3 regions of the Streptomyces sp. NPDC056061 genome follow, and region 1 is predicted to be linked to each of the others. Evidence: predicted binding sites of a transcription regulator. Region 1 holds the regulator's gene; each other region holds the start of a gene.
The links. Region 1 encodes HrcA, which represses chaperone genes, less so after heat shock. Its sites were predicted from a motif close to TTNGCACTCNGNNNNNCNGAGTGCNAA; they were not measured.

Region 1 (4,709 bases):
CGGTGCCGTCGGTCAGCGGGTCGTCGCGGTGGGTGGACTGGTGGCCGCCCGCCTCCACCCCCTGCGCGCACACCGCGTCGGCGCCCGCCCACTGCGCCGCCTGCGCCTCCTCCGGCGTGGTCACCGTCACGACGGTGTACGAGCCGACACCGGCGAGCGCGTCGAGGGTGTCGCGGGTCGGGCAGCCGAAGGTGAAGGAGACGACCGGGACGGGGTCGTCCAGCAGGATGGCGAGCTTGGCCTCGTAGCCGTCGTCGGCGCCCCCGTCGTCCGGGTCGCCGAGCGAGATCTCGTACCAGGCGGCCTCACCGGCGAGCTGGTGCCGGTACACCTCGACGGCGCTCGGGTCGGCGAGGGCGGGCTGCGGCATGAAGAGGTTGACGCCGAAGGGCCGCCCGGTCAGCGCGCGCGCCTGCTCGATCTCGTGGTACATACCGTCCGCCGTCTTGTAGCCGGCGGCGAGGAAACCCAGCCCGCCCGCCTCGGAGACGGCGGCGGCGAGCTGCGGGCCGGAGGCACCGCCCGCCATCGGCGCCTGCACGATCGGATACCGGCAGAGATCGGTCAACACGGATGACATGACCGCATCGTGTCACGTTCGGCGCGATGCGTCGTGCGCGGCCTGCGGCCCGCTTCGCCCCGACCGTCGGACGGGCCCGGCGAGCGGGCCCGTCCGACGGTCACGGGGAATCGTGCGCGGGGGCGTCAGCGCCCGTTGAAGGCGTCCTTCAACCGCGAGAACAGCCCCTGCTGGCCGGGCTGGAACTGGCCGGTGGGCCGTTCCTCGCCGCGCATCTTGGCCAGGTCCCGCAGGAGGCGCTCCTGCTCCGGGTCGAGCTTCGTCGGGGTCATCACCTCGACGTGCACCACCAGGTCACCGCGTCCGCCGCCCCGCAGATGCGTGATGCCGCGGCCGTGCAGCGGGACCGACTGGCCGGACTGGGTGCCGGGCCGGATGTCGACCTCCTCCAGCCCGTCGAGCGTCTCCAGCGGCACCTTGGTGCCGAGGGCACCCGCCGTCATCGGAATGGTGACGGTGCAGTGCAGGTCGTCGCCGCGGCGCTGGAACACCGGGTGCGCCAGCTCGTGGATCTCCACGTACAGGTCACCGGCCGGGCCACCGCCGGGGCCGACCTCGCCCTCGCCCGCGAGCTGGATGCGGGTGCCGTTGTCGACACCTGCGGGGATCTTCACGGTGAGCGTCCGCCGCGAGCGGATGCGGCCGTCCCCGGCGCACTCCGGGCACGGGGTCGGCACGATCGTGCCGAAGCCCTGGCACTGCGGGCAGGGCCGCGAGGTCATGACCTGGCCGAGGAACGACCGGGTGACCTGCGAGACCTCGCCGCGGCCACGGCACATGTCACAGGTCTGGGCGGAGGTGCCGGGGGCGGCGCCCTCGCCGCTGCACGTGGTGCAGACGACGGCCGTGTCGACCTGGATGTCCTTGGTGGTGCCGAACGCCGCCTCGGCGAGCTCGATCTCCAGCCGGATCATGGCGTCCTGGCCGCGCCGGGTGCGCGAGCGGGGCCCGCGCTGCGACGACGTGCCGAAGAAGGCGTCCATGATGTCGGAGAAGTTGCCGAAGCCGCCCTGTCCGAAGCCGCCCGCGCCACCGCCGCCGCCGGAGGCGGACAGCGGGTCGCCGCCGAGGTCGTAGACCTGCTTCTTCTGCGGGTCCGACAGCACCTCGTAGGCGGCGTTGATCTCCTTGAACCGCTCCTGGGTCTTCGGATCGGGATTCACATCCGGGTGGAGCTCGCGGGCGAGCCTCCGGAATGCCTTCTTGATCTCGTCCTGGGATGCGTCGCGGCGTACGCCGAGTACGGCGTAGTAGTCCGTGGCCACTTACGACTCCGCCAGGATCTGTCCGACGTAACGTGCCACTGCGCGTACCGCTCCCATCGTTCCGGGGTAGTCCATGCGGGTCGGTCCGACCACGCCGAGTTTGGCGACTGCCTCGTCGCCCGAACCGTAGCCGACCGCGACGACGGACGTGGAGTTCAGTCCTTCGTGGGCGTTCTCGTGCCCGATGCGTACGGTCATGCCCGAGTCCTTGGCCTCGCCGAGCAGCTTCAGCAGCACGACCTGTTCCTCCAGCGCCTCCAGCACCGGCCGGATCATCACGGGGAAGTCGTGCCCGAAGCGCGTGAGGTTGGAGGTGCCGCCGATCATCAGCCGCTCCTCCGTCTCCTCGACGAGGGTTTCGAGCAGGGTGGAGAGCACGGTGGACACGGTTCCCCGGTCCTCGCTCTCGAAGGATTCCGGCAGGTCCTGCACCAGTTGCGGGACGTCCGTGAAACGGCGTCCGACGACCCGGCTGTTGAGCCGGGCCCGCAGATCGGCGAGAGAGGTCTCGCCGAACGGCGCGGGACAGTCGATCATGCGCTGCTCGACCCGGCCGGTGTCCGTGATCAGCACGAGCATCAGCCGGGCGGGGGCCAGCGACAGCAGTTCCACATGCCGCACCGTCGACCGGGTCAGCGAGGGGTACTGCACGATGGCGACCTGCCGGGTCAGCTGCGCGAGCAGCCGGACGGTGCGGCCCACCACGTCGTCGAGGTCGACCGCGCCGTCGAGGAAATTGTGGATGGCGCGGCGTTCCGGCGACGAGAGGGGCTTGACGCCCGCGAGCCTGTCGACGAAGAGCCGGTAGCCCTTGTCCGTCGGGATGCGGCCCGCGCTGGTATGGGGCTGGGCGATGAAGCCCTCGTCCTCCAGCACCGCCATGTCGTTGCGGACGGTGGCCGGGGACACCCCCAGCTTGTGCCGCTCGGTCAGGGCCTTGGAACCGACGGGCTCCTCGGTGCCCACGTAGTCCTGGACGATGGCGCGCAGCACTTCGAGTCTGCGTTCGCTGAGCATCGCGCGCACCTCCAGTAGTCGTTCAGCGGTGGTTCTCGGGCCGTGCGTGGGGCCTCGCCCGTTCTTTCCCGGGAATCCCCCTGGCACTCTGTCGACGCGAGTGCCAGCAATCCCCCGGTCAGTGTACGGCGGTCGAGTGGGGACCTAGCAAGAGCAACCGGCCGGACCGTCGTGAGACCGCGCGGGCCACTGCCGATAGCGTCCCGGTATGGACGTGTCTTGGGAAGAGTTCGGCTGGGAGCGACTCGGTCACGGTGTGGGCCGGTGCCGTCTCCCCGGGTGGGACGCGACGGTCGGGCTGGTGGCCGGAGCCGGCGGAGTGCTGCTCTGCGACACCGGATCGACGCTCCGCGAGGGGACGGAGATCCGGGACCGGGTGCGGGCGCTGCTCGGCCGGGACGTGACGCATGTCGCACTCAGCCACCCGCACTTCGACCACGTGCTGGGCACTGCCGTGTTCTCCGGCGCCGAGGTGTACGGGGCGGCGGGCATGGCCGACTTGCTGAGGCGCGAGGCGGACGGGATCCGCGCCTCCGCGGTGCGTCACGGGGTGTCCGGGCAGGACGCGTCGGCGGCCGTCGACGTGCTGGTGGCACCCGACCACGAGGTGGCCGACGCGCTGACGCTCGACCTGGGCGGCGGGCGCCGGGTGCTGCTGGCGAACCTCGGCCCGGCGCACAGCGGGCACGACCTGGTGGCCGTCGTGCCCGGTGCCCCCGCGGTGGTGTTCTGCGGCGACCTGGTCGAGGAGTCCGGCGAACCGCAGGCGGGCCCGGACGCGGTCCCGTCACGCTGGCCGGGCGCCCTGGACCGGCTGCTGGCGCTCGGCGGCGAGGACGCGGTGTACGTGCCGGGGCACGGGGCGGTGGTGAACGCGGCGTTCGTCCGGGAGCAGCGCGACCGGCTGGCCGCCCTGCACGGCAGCGTGTGAGGGCCCGTCGGGTGGCCTGCGGTCGCAGGCCACCCGACGGACTCCGGTGTCCGTGTCCCACGGCGGGCGCGAGGACCGGGAGACCGCCCCTGCGGCGTGTCGTGGCCCCCGCCCGTCCTATCGTCGTGCGATGCGCAGCTACCAGCCGGACCTGACCCCGCCGTGGAAGAGGTCCGCCCCCGTTCCCGAGGTCCCCGCGGAAGCCGATCTGGTCGTGGAGGAGGTCGCCACCGGTTTCTGCGGTGCGGTGATCCGCTGCGAGAAGACGGCCCAGGGCCCGACGGTGACCCTGGAGGACCGCTTCGGCAAGCACCGGGTGTTCCCGATGGAGCCGCGCGGCTTCCTGCTGGAGGGCAGAGTGGTCACGCTGGTGCGCCCGACGGCGTCGGCCCCGGCACGTCCCGCGCGCACGGCCTCCGGATCGGTCGCCGTCCCCGGCGCCCGCGCCCGGGTGGCACGGGCGGGCCGGATCTACGTGGAGGGCCGGCACGACGCGGAGCTGGTCGAACGGGTCTGGGGCGACGACCTGCGGATCGAGGGCGTGGTCGTCGAGTACCTGGAGGGCATCGACGACCTTCCGGCCGTCGTGCGCGCCTTCTCCCCCGGTCCGGACGCCAGACTGGGCGTCCTGGTGGACCATCTGGTCCCCGGCTCCAAGGAGTCCCGGATCGCGGAGCAGGTGTCCGACGCGAACGTGCTGGTGGTCGGCCATCCCTACATCGACGTGTGGGAGGCGGTGAAGCCGTCGTCCGTGGGCATCGGCGGCTGGCCGTCGGTGCCGCGCGGCCAGGACTGGAAGACCGGTGTGTGCCGGGCGCTGGGCTGGGAGGAGAACACGGGTGCGGCCTGGCAGCGCATCCTGTCCTCGGTGCGCTCGTACCGGGACCTGGAGCCGTCCCTGCTGGGTTCCGTGGAA
Region 2 (4,709 bases), on a different contig from region 1:
GCTCCGCTGTCGATCGTGAAGCAGTACATCGAGCAGCAGAACCGACCCGTCCGAGCCGAGGTCGACAGCGCGGACCCGTACGCACAGCACGAGTCGGAGCACTTCCCAGAAATCACTTCACCACCGGGCTGAAGCCCGGTGCACTGCGATGAGAACCGGTAGCCCGACACGAAGACCGAATCGCACACCGAATCGCCCACAGCCACACGGGTACTCGGCACGTGGCACCCGGCACGTCCATGGCCCCGGCCCCAGACCCAGACGCGCACCCGGATACATACGCACGACGAACGGCGCAGGCCCCCGGGACCGGAAGGGTCCCAGGGGCCTGCGCGACAGCTGAGCTGTATATGAACTGCCGATCCGCGCGGGATCAGAAGTCCATGTCACCGCCCGGCATGCCGCCCGGAGCAGCCGCGGCGGCCTTCTCCGGCTTGTCGGCGATGACGGCCTCGGTGGTGAGGAACAGCGCGGCGATGGACGCGGCGTTCTGCAGCGCGGAACGCGTGACCTTCGCCGGGTCGAGGATGCCCTCGGCGATCATGTCGACGTACTCGCCGGTCGCGGCGTTCAGACCGTGGCCGACGGCCAGGTTGCGCACCTTCTCGACGACGACGCCACCCTCCAGGCCACCGTTGACGGCGATCTGCTTGAGCGGGGCCTCCAGGGCCAGCTTCACGGCGTTGGCGCCGGTCGCCTCGTCACCCGAGAGCTCCAGCTTCTCGAAGACGGCCGAGGCCTGGAGCAGAGCCACGCCACCACCGGCGACGATGCCCTCCTCGACGGCGGCCTTGGCGTTGCGCACCGCGTCCTCGATGCGGTGCTTGCGCTCCTTCAGCTCGACCTCGGTCGCGGCACCGGCCTTGATGACCGCCACGCCGCCGGCGAGCTTCGCGAGGCGCTCCTGGAGCTTCTCGCGGTCGTAGTCCGAGTCGGAGTTCTCGATCTCGGCACGGATCTGGTTGACGCGGCCCTGGACCTGGTCGCTGTCACCGGCGCCGTCGACGATCGTCGTCTCGTCCTTGGTGATGACGACCTTGCGGGCGCGGCCGAGCAGGTCGAGACCGGCGTTCTCCAGCTTGAGGCCGACCTCCTCGGAGATGACCTGGCCACCGGTGAGGATGGCGATGTCGCCGAGCATGGCCTTGCGGCGGTCGCCGAAGCCCGGGGCCTTGACGGCGACGGACTTGAAGGTGCCGCGGATCTTGTTGACGACCAGGGTCGACAGGGCCTCGCCCTCGACGTCCTCGGCGATGATCAGCAGCGGCTTGCCGGACTGCATGACCTTCTCCAGCAGCGGAAGGAGGTCCTTCACGTTGCTGATCTTCGAGTTGACGATGAGGATGTACGGGTCGTCGAGGGACGCCTCCATACGCTCCATGTCGGTGGCGAAGTACGCCGAGATGTAGCCCTTGTCGAAGCGCATACCCTCGGTGAGCTCCAGCTCCAGACCGAAGGTCTGGGACTCCTCGACGGTGATGACGCCTTCCTTGCCGACCTTGTCCATGGCCTCGGCGATCAGCTCGCCGATCTGGGTGTCGGCGGCGGAGATGGAGGCCGTGGAAGCGATCTGCTCCTTGGTCTCCACGTCCTTGGCCTGCTCCAGGAGAGCGGCGGAGACGGCCTCGACGGCCTTCTCGATGCCCCGCTTGAGAGCCATCGGGTTGGCACCCGCGGCGACGTTGCGAAGGCCCTCGCGGACGAGCGCCTGGGCGAGAACGGTGGCGGTGGTCGTACCGTCGCCGGCGACGTCGTCCGTCTTCTTGGCGACCTCCTTGACCAGCTCCGCACCGATCTTCTCGTACGGGTCCTCCAGCTCGATCTCCTTGGCGATGGACACACCATCGTTGGTGATCGTGGGGGCGCCCCACTTCTTCTCAAGGACGACGTTGCGACCCTTGGGGCCAAGGGTGACCTTGACGGCGTCAGCGAGCTGGTTCATGCCGCGCTCGAGACCGCGCCGGGCCTCCTCGTCGAACGCGATGATCTTGGCCATGTGAAGTGGTCCTCCCGGACAGGGGTGGATTTCTCCGGACCGAGTGGCGCCCGCGACGGACGGCCTGCATGCCGGTGGTTCCTTGCCCCACCGGACCTGCGGGCCTCGCCGGCCCGGTCCAAGTTCTGTCACTCTCACCTGGAGAGTGCTAACGCCAATGATTAGCACTCGACCCCCGAGAGTGCAAGCGCCTTCGGGGAAGGTTGGCTCGGGGTCGACGGTCCGGCGACGGGACCTCGCCCCTCGACGACGGACCTCACCCCCGCCCGACCCGACCCGCCACGCGACCGGCCGCCCAAGCAGTGCCCCGGTCGCCCACTCACGCGCGGAGGGCCCGTCCCCTGGGTGTCCCCGGGGTACGGGCCCTCCGTGCGTGAGTGGTGTCGTTGTTGGCCGACCGCGCCGTACTCAGCCGACGGCGAGCTTGACCATGTCCGCCTGCGGCCCCTTCTGGCCCTGCGAGATCTCGAACTCAACTCGCTGACCCTCTTCGAGGGTGCGGTAGCCGTCCATCTGGATCGCGCTGTAGTGGACGAAAACATCCGCACCACCGTCGACCGCGATGAAGCCGTACCCCTTCTCCGCGTTGAACCACTTGACGGTGCCCTGAGCCATGCCTAACTCCCCTATTACTGGCCCTTGCGCAGGACCGCACTTCGCGGACCCGGGTCAGAACCCACCCTCCGACAGGAGAAGGTGTGTGTGCGCCGGAACGCGTCGACCGCGGCTGAATGTATCTGCCCAACTGCCCTGTGCAACAGGTCAATCCGACGAGAATTCCGGGCACGACCGACCGCCCGGATATGAAGAATTCACAAGATTCCGGGGCAAGTCGGGCCGGGCAAAGGCGACTTATGGCGCATGAAGATCGAGCACATTGGCCACTTCTTGTCGTGACCGGGCGCATTCTCATAGGCGGGCGGCACGCGAAGCTGGGGGGACTTCCCACACTCTACCGCGCTCAACCATGCAGAATTGCCCCCTCCGTTTGTTCCGGAGAGGGCAATTCGATAACGCGGTGAAACTGCCGGACGGCCGCCGGACGGAGGATCGGAGGGGGTCAGCAGCCGCCCGCGACGGCGGGGATGATCGAGATGCCGGCACCGTCCGGCGTCGCCGTCTCCAGCCCGTTCTCGAAGCGCACGTCGTCGTCGTTGACGTACACGTTCACGAAGCGGCGCAGCTTGCCCTGGTCGTCCAGGACCCGGGCGGCGATGCCGGGGTGGTTCTGCTCCAGGGAGGAGATGACCTGGGAGAGGTTCTCGCCCTCGGCCGGCACCTCGGCCCGGCCGCCGGTGTAGGTGCGGAGAATGGTGGGGATACGGACCTTGACGCTCATGGCGGATGCCTTTCTTCGGTCTCGGTAGGGGCTCAGACGGAGGCGAGGCCGGCGGCGCGGAACGCGTCCAGGCTCGGGCGGATCGTCGCGGTCGCCTGGGAGGTGGCGGCCACCGCGTCCAGCGTCTTGAGGCCGTCGCCGGTGTTGAGGACGACGGTCGTCAGCGACGGGTCGAGCACGCCGTTCTCGATCAGCTTCTTCGTCACACCGACCGTCACCCCGCCCGCAGTCTCGGCGAAGATACCCTCGGTGCGCGCCAGCAGCTTGATCGCGTCGACGACCTGTTCGTCGTCGACGTCCTCGACCGCGCCGCCGGTGCGGCGGGCGATGTCCAGGACGTAGGGGCCGTCGGCCGGGTTGCCGATCGCCAGGGACTTGGCGATGGTGTTCGGCTTCTGGGGCCGCACGACGTCGAGACCGGCCTTGAACGCGGTGGAGACCGGGGAGCAGCCCTCGGCCTGGGCGCCGAAGATCTTGTACGGCTTGTCCTCGACCAGGCCCAGCTTGATCAGCTCCTGGAGCCCCTTGTCGATCTTCGTCAGCTGCGAGCCGGACGCGATCGGGATGACGATCTGGTCGGGCAGCCGCCAGCCGAGCTGCTCGCAGATCTCGTACGCCAGGGTCTTGGAGCCCTCGCCGTAGTACGGGCGGAGGTTGACGTTGACGAAGCCCCAGCCCTCGCCGAGCGGGTCGCCGATGAGCTCCGAGCAGAACCGGTTGACGTCGTCGTAGTTGCCCTCGATGCCGACCAGCTCACCGCCGTACACCGCGGCCATGACGACCTTGCCCTGCTCCAGGTCGTGCGGGATGAACACGCAGGAGCGGAAGCCGGCGCGGGCGGCGGCGGCGCCCACCGCACCGGCAAGGTTGCCGGTGGAGGAGCAGGACAGGGTGGTGAAGCCGAAGGCGCGGGCCGCCTCGACGGCGATGGCGACGACGCGGTCCTTGAAGGAGTGGGTCGGGTTGCCGGAGTCGTCCTTGACGTACAGGCCGCCGGTGACGCCCAGCTCGCGGGCCAGGTTGTCGGCCTTGACCAGTTTGGTGAAGCCGGGGTTGGTGTTGGGCTTGTCCGCGACGTCGGCGGGGACCGGCAGCAGCGGCGCGTAGCGCCAGATGCTGTTCGGCCCGGCCTCGATGCGCTTCCTCAGCTCCTCGGGGGAACCGGTCGGCAGGTCGTACGCCACTTCGAGCGGCCCGAAACAGGACGCGCAGGCGAAAATGGGGCCGAGTTCGAACCGCTCGCCGCATTCGCGGCAGGAAAGCGCTGCGGCGGCACCGAGATCGACGGGGGAATCGCCTGCGACAGGGGCATCGGCGGAAGAAGCGGTATTCGCTGCGGCGGTCTGCACGGCCATGATGGCGGAGGCCCTTTCT
Region 3 (4,709 bases), on a different contig from region 1:
TCCTGTTCACGTGCTGGGGCGCGACGCCGCTCACCGCCGAAGTGCTGGCGGCGGCGCCGCGGCTGCGGGCCGTGGTGCACGCGGCGGGCTCCGTGAAGCACCACATCACGGACGCCTGCTGGGAGCGCGGCATCGCCGTCACCTCGGCGGCCGGGGCCAACGCCCTGCCGGTCGCCGAGTTCACGCTCGCCGCAATCCTCCTCGCCAACAAGCGCGTGCTGCACTCCGCCGATCGCTACCGGGCCCTGCGTGCCGAGCACAACTGGCTCGCGGAACTCGACAGCTCCGGCAACTACCGCCGCACCGTCGGCATCATCGGCGCCTCCCGCATCGGCAGGCGCGTCATCGAACTGCTGCGCCCCTTCGACCTGGATGTCCTGCTGTACGACCCCTACGTGGACGGCCCGGAGGCGGAACGGCTCGGTGTGCGGCTCGCCCCGCTCGACGAGCTGTGCGCGCACAGCTCGGTCGTCTCGGTGCACGCCCCGCAGCTCCCGGAGACCCACCATCTCGTCGGCGCGGCCCAGCTGTCGGCCATGGCCGACGGGACCACGCTGATCAACACCGCGCGGGGTTCGCTGGTCGACGAGACGGCGCTGCTGCCCGAGCTGACGTCCGGCCGGCTGCACGCGGTGCTGGACGTGACCGACCCCGAACTCCCGCCCGCCGACTCGCCGCTGTTCGAGCTGCCGAACGTGCTGCTGACCCCGCACGTGGCGGGCTCGCTCGGCAACGAGCTGCACCGGATGGCCGACCAGGCGCTCGACGAACTGGAACGGTTCGCGCAGGGACTGCCGTTCGCCGACCCGGTCCGCGCCGGCGTGCTGCCGCGCTCGGCCTGATCCCACTGCCCCGTACGACGGGCGCGCCTCTCGAAGGCCCGCGGCTCCGGCCGCGGGCCTTCGCGCGTCCCGGAGCACGCCCCGGAGCACGCCCCGATGCCTGTGCCGAGGCCCGTCCCGGAGCACATCCCGGGAGACATGCCGGAGCACATGCCCGAGGCCGTCCCGAAAGACATGCCGGAGGCCCGGTACCCCGCGACGGGGTACCGGGCCTCGACAGCTGGACGCGGAGGCGTCAGTGCGCGTGGCCGTGGCCGCCGTGACCGGCCTCGGCCTCCTCCTCGGCCGGCTTCTCGACGACCAGGGTCTCGGTCGTGAGCAGCAGCGACGCGATGGACGCGGCGTTCTCCAGCGCGGAGCGGGTGACCTTGACCGGGTCGATGACGCCGGCCTTCACCAGGTCGCCGTACTCGCCGGTCGCGGCGTTGAAGCCCTGGCCCTTGTCGAGCTCGGCGACCTTGGAGGTGATGACGTAGCCCTCCAGGCCGGCGTTCTCGGCGATCCAGCGCAGCGGCTCGACGGCGGCGCGGCGCACGACCGCGACACCGGTGGCCTCGTCGCCGGACTTGCCGAGGTCGCCCTCCAGCACCTTGACGGCGTGGACGAGGGCGGAGCCACCACCGGAGACGATGCCCTCCTCGACCGCGGCGCGGGTCGCGGAGATGGCGTCCTCCAGACGGTGCTTCTTCTCCTTGAGCTCCACCTCGGTGGCGGCACCGACGCGGATGACGCACACGCCGCCGGCCAGCTTCGCGAGGCGCTCCTGGAGCTTCTCGCGGTCCCAGTCGGAGTCCGTGGCCTCGATCTCGGCCTTGATCTGGTTGACCCGGCCCTTGACGTCGCCGGGCTCGCCGCCGCCGTCCACGATCGTGGTGTCGTCCTTGGTGACGGTGACGCGGCGGGCGGTACCCAGCACGTCCAGACCGGCCTGGTCGAGCTTGAGGCCGACCTCCTCGGCGATGACGGTCGCACCGGTGAGGGTGGCGATGTCGCCGAGCATGGCCTTGCGGCGGTCGCCGAAGCCCGGGGCCTTCACCGCGACGGCGTTGAAGGTGCCGCGGATCTTGTTGACGACCAGGGTCGACAGGGCCTCGCCCTCGACGTCCTCGGCGATGATCAGCAGCGGCTTCGAGCCACCGGCCTGGATGACCTTCTCCAGCAGCGGGAGCAGCTCCTGGATCGCGCCGATCTTGCCCTGGTGGATCAGGATGTACGGGTCGTCGAGGACGGCCTCCATACGCTCCTGGTCGGTCACCATGTACGGGGACAGGTAGCCCTTGTCGAAGGCCATGCCCTCGGTGAAGTCGAGGTCCAGACCGAAGGTGTTGGACTCCTCGACGGTGATGACACCGTCCTTGCCGACCTTGTCCATCGCGTCCGCGATGAGCTCGCCGACCTGCGGGTCCTGCGCGGAGAGCGCGGCCACGGCGGCGATGTCGGACTTGTCGTCGATCGGGCGGGCGGTCGCGAGGAGGTCCTCGGACACTGCCTTGACCGCGGCGTCGATGCCCTTCTTCAGGGCGGCCGGGGAGGCACCCGCGGCGACGTTGCGCAGGCCCTCGCGGACGAGCGCCTGGGCCAGCACGGTGGCGGTGGTCGTACCGTCACCCGCGATGTCGTTGGTCTTGGTGGCGACCTCCTTCACCAGCTGGGCACCGAGGTTCTCGTACGGGTCCTCGATCTCGACCTCGCGCGCGATGGTGACACCGTCGTTGGTGATGGTGGGGGCACCGAACTTCTTGTCGATGACGACGTTGCGGCCCTTGGGGCCGATCGTCACCTTGACCGTGTCGGCAAGCTTGTTGACGCCGCGCTCAAGGGCGCGACGGGCGTCCTCGTCGAACTTCAGGATCTTCGCCATGGGAGCTGAGCTTTCCTCTCGAAACGAACTGCGCCCCCGACCGCCCGGCTGATCATGACGCACGGGGCCAGGGGCGCAGAACGGAAAAACGTGGGTGAATTACTTCTCGATGATCGCGAGGACGTCGCGAGCCGAGAGGACGAGGTACTCCTCGCCGTTGTACTTCACCTCGGTGCCGCCGTACTTGCTGTACAGCACGACGTCGCCGGTCTTGACGTCGAGCGGAAGGCGCTCGCCGTTCTCGAAGCGGCCCGGGCCCACGGCCAGGACGACGCCCTCCTGGGGCTTCTCCTTGGCGGTGTCCGGAATGACCAGGCCGGAGGCCGTGGTCTGCTCGGCGTCGAGCGGCTGGACCACAATGCGGTCCTCGAGCGGCTTGATCGCAACCTTGGAGCTGGCGGTCGACACGATCCGGTCTCCCCCTTCGGAGATCTCACGGGGTTAAGAGTCTGTGGGTGGCGACCAGGTGGATCCGTCGTCGCGGGTGCCGGACCTGCCAGTCGCACAGTACTGCTGGCACTCTCCAGGGGTGAGTGCCAGCACCGAGACTATGACCGCGATTAGCACTCGGTCAAGCGGAGTGCCAATTCAGCCAGTCGTGGCGCCGGGACGCCGTCGACGCGGGGGCGGCGGGACTGCCCCCGACGGACCGGACACCTCCTCGTCCCCTCGCCCGCGTCGGCATCGGCATCGGCATCGGCACGGCGGTCCGCCCGTCCGCCGTCGTGCCGTCGTGCCGTCGTGCCGTCGTGCCGTCGTGCCGTCGTGCCGTCGTGCCGTTCCGTGAACGCCCGTCGCGGGCGGGGGGTTCCGGGGCGTGGCCGTGCGTGTGCTGTACGCCGTGGCCGCGCGGGCCCGGCACGGCGACTACCGCCGGTCGCACCCCGGGCCGGTGCCCGTCCCCGCGTGCGCCCCCGGCCGGTCCTGCCGCCCGTGCCCGTGCCCGTGCGCGGGCAGTGGCGACGGCGACGGGGGCCGGGACGCGGGCGGCCGGGGACAGGCGACGACGGACCGTGGTCCCGGTGTTCCGCCGCTGCCCGGAGGTGTCCGGGGGTGCGCGGGCGGGCCTGCGGCGGGTTCCGGCCGCGGGTGGACGATGTTCCGGGCGGCCTTGCGGCCCAGCCGTTCGATCGGGTCGACCGACTGCGCACAGCCGGTGGTCGCGGTCAGCAGCGCCCCGGCCGCCAGCACCCCGGCGAGCGCTCGGCGCGCGGGGCTCATACGTAGTCCTCCAGCCGGGCCACGGCGAACCCCTGGTCCGTGATCGTCCGCATGACGGAGCGGACCAGGTCGGTCATGCCGACGCCCCACTCGTTCCGCCCCCGGAAGTGCGTGAGGATGATGTCGCCGGGGTGCAGTTCATGGTCCCCCCGCCACTCCATGCGGTCCGGGAACGCCTCTGCGTTCCAGAGCGGAACTGCCGTGATGCCGCAGGACTTCGCGATCCGGAGCGTGTCGCCGTTGTAGTTGCCGTACGGCGGACGGAACAGTGCGGGCCGCTTCCCGAGCCGCTTCTCGATGACGTCCTGCTGGCCGCAGATCTCGCGCTTCTGCTCGTCGTACGAGAGGCCCGGGAGGTAACGGTGGTGGAGCGTGTGGTTGTTGGGGGTGACGCCCAGCCGCTGCGCCTCGCCGAAGTACCCGTAGTCGTCGCCGACCTCCTGGTCGGTGAGGAACGCGCTGTACGGGATGGCCAGCTCGTCCATCATCCGCAGCAGTTCGGGGTCCTTCTCGGCGCCGTCGTCCATGGTCAGGAAGACGACGCGGTCCTTGGTCGGGACGGTGGTGAAGACCGGCGGAAGCCCGTCGTCGCCGCCCTCGACCTCGAAGCCCTCACGGGTGGTGGGGCGTGTCCTGACGGCGGGCGGCGGGGGCGCGGTCAGCGGGGCGCGGACCAGCCCCCACTTCTTCGCGAGGGCCGTCCGAACGGCGGGGGCGAGCTGCGCGTTCTCGCGCGCGGGGGCGTCGGCCGGCCTGCGCCCGGGGGCCTCGGGGCGCACCCCGGG

Region 2: the regulator HrcA is predicted to act here: its motif matches at 2,158-2,184, upstream of groL (chaperonin GroEL).
Region 3: the regulator HrcA is predicted to act here: its motif matches at 3,264-3,290, upstream of groES (co-chaperone GroES).

What each region holds. Positions count from the first base shown of each region.
Region 1 covers NZ_JBHJWQ010000002.1:245,396-250,104, forward strand. Annotated here, with positions in the region: gene ACFC79_RS05180 (nitronate monooxygenase) at 1-580, opposite strand, end outside; gene dnaJ (molecular chaperone DnaJ) at 706-1,845, opposite strand; gene hrcA (heat-inducible transcriptional repressor HrcA) at 1,846-2,862, opposite strand; gene ACFC79_RS05195 (MBL fold metallo-hydrolase) at 3,071-3,793, shown strand; gene ACFC79_RS05200 (DUF3097 domain-containing protein) at 3,924-4,709, shown strand, end outside.
Region 2 covers NZ_JBHJWQ010000045.1:16,509-21,217, reverse strand. Annotated here, with positions in the region: partial or broken gene tnpA (IS200/IS605 family transposase) at 1-48, shown strand, start outside; gene groL (chaperonin GroEL) at 374-1,996, opposite strand; gene ACFC79_RS35305 (cold-shock protein) at 2,405-2,611, opposite strand; gene ACFC79_RS35300 (MoaD/ThiS family protein) at 3,057-3,335, opposite strand; gene thrC (threonine synthase) at 3,368-4,690, opposite strand; SAM riboswitch class I at 4,709-4,709, opposite strand, start outside.
Region 3 covers NZ_JBHJWQ010000004.1:387,919-392,627, reverse strand. Annotated here, with positions in the region: gene ACFC79_RS09900 (hydroxyacid dehydrogenase) at 1-842, shown strand, start outside; gene groL (chaperonin GroEL) at 1,078-2,703, opposite strand; gene groES (co-chaperone GroES) at 2,803-3,111, opposite strand; gene ACFC79_RS09885 (hypothetical protein) at 3,571-3,924, opposite strand; gene ACFC79_RS09880 (polysaccharide deacetylase family protein) at 3,921-4,709, opposite strand, start outside.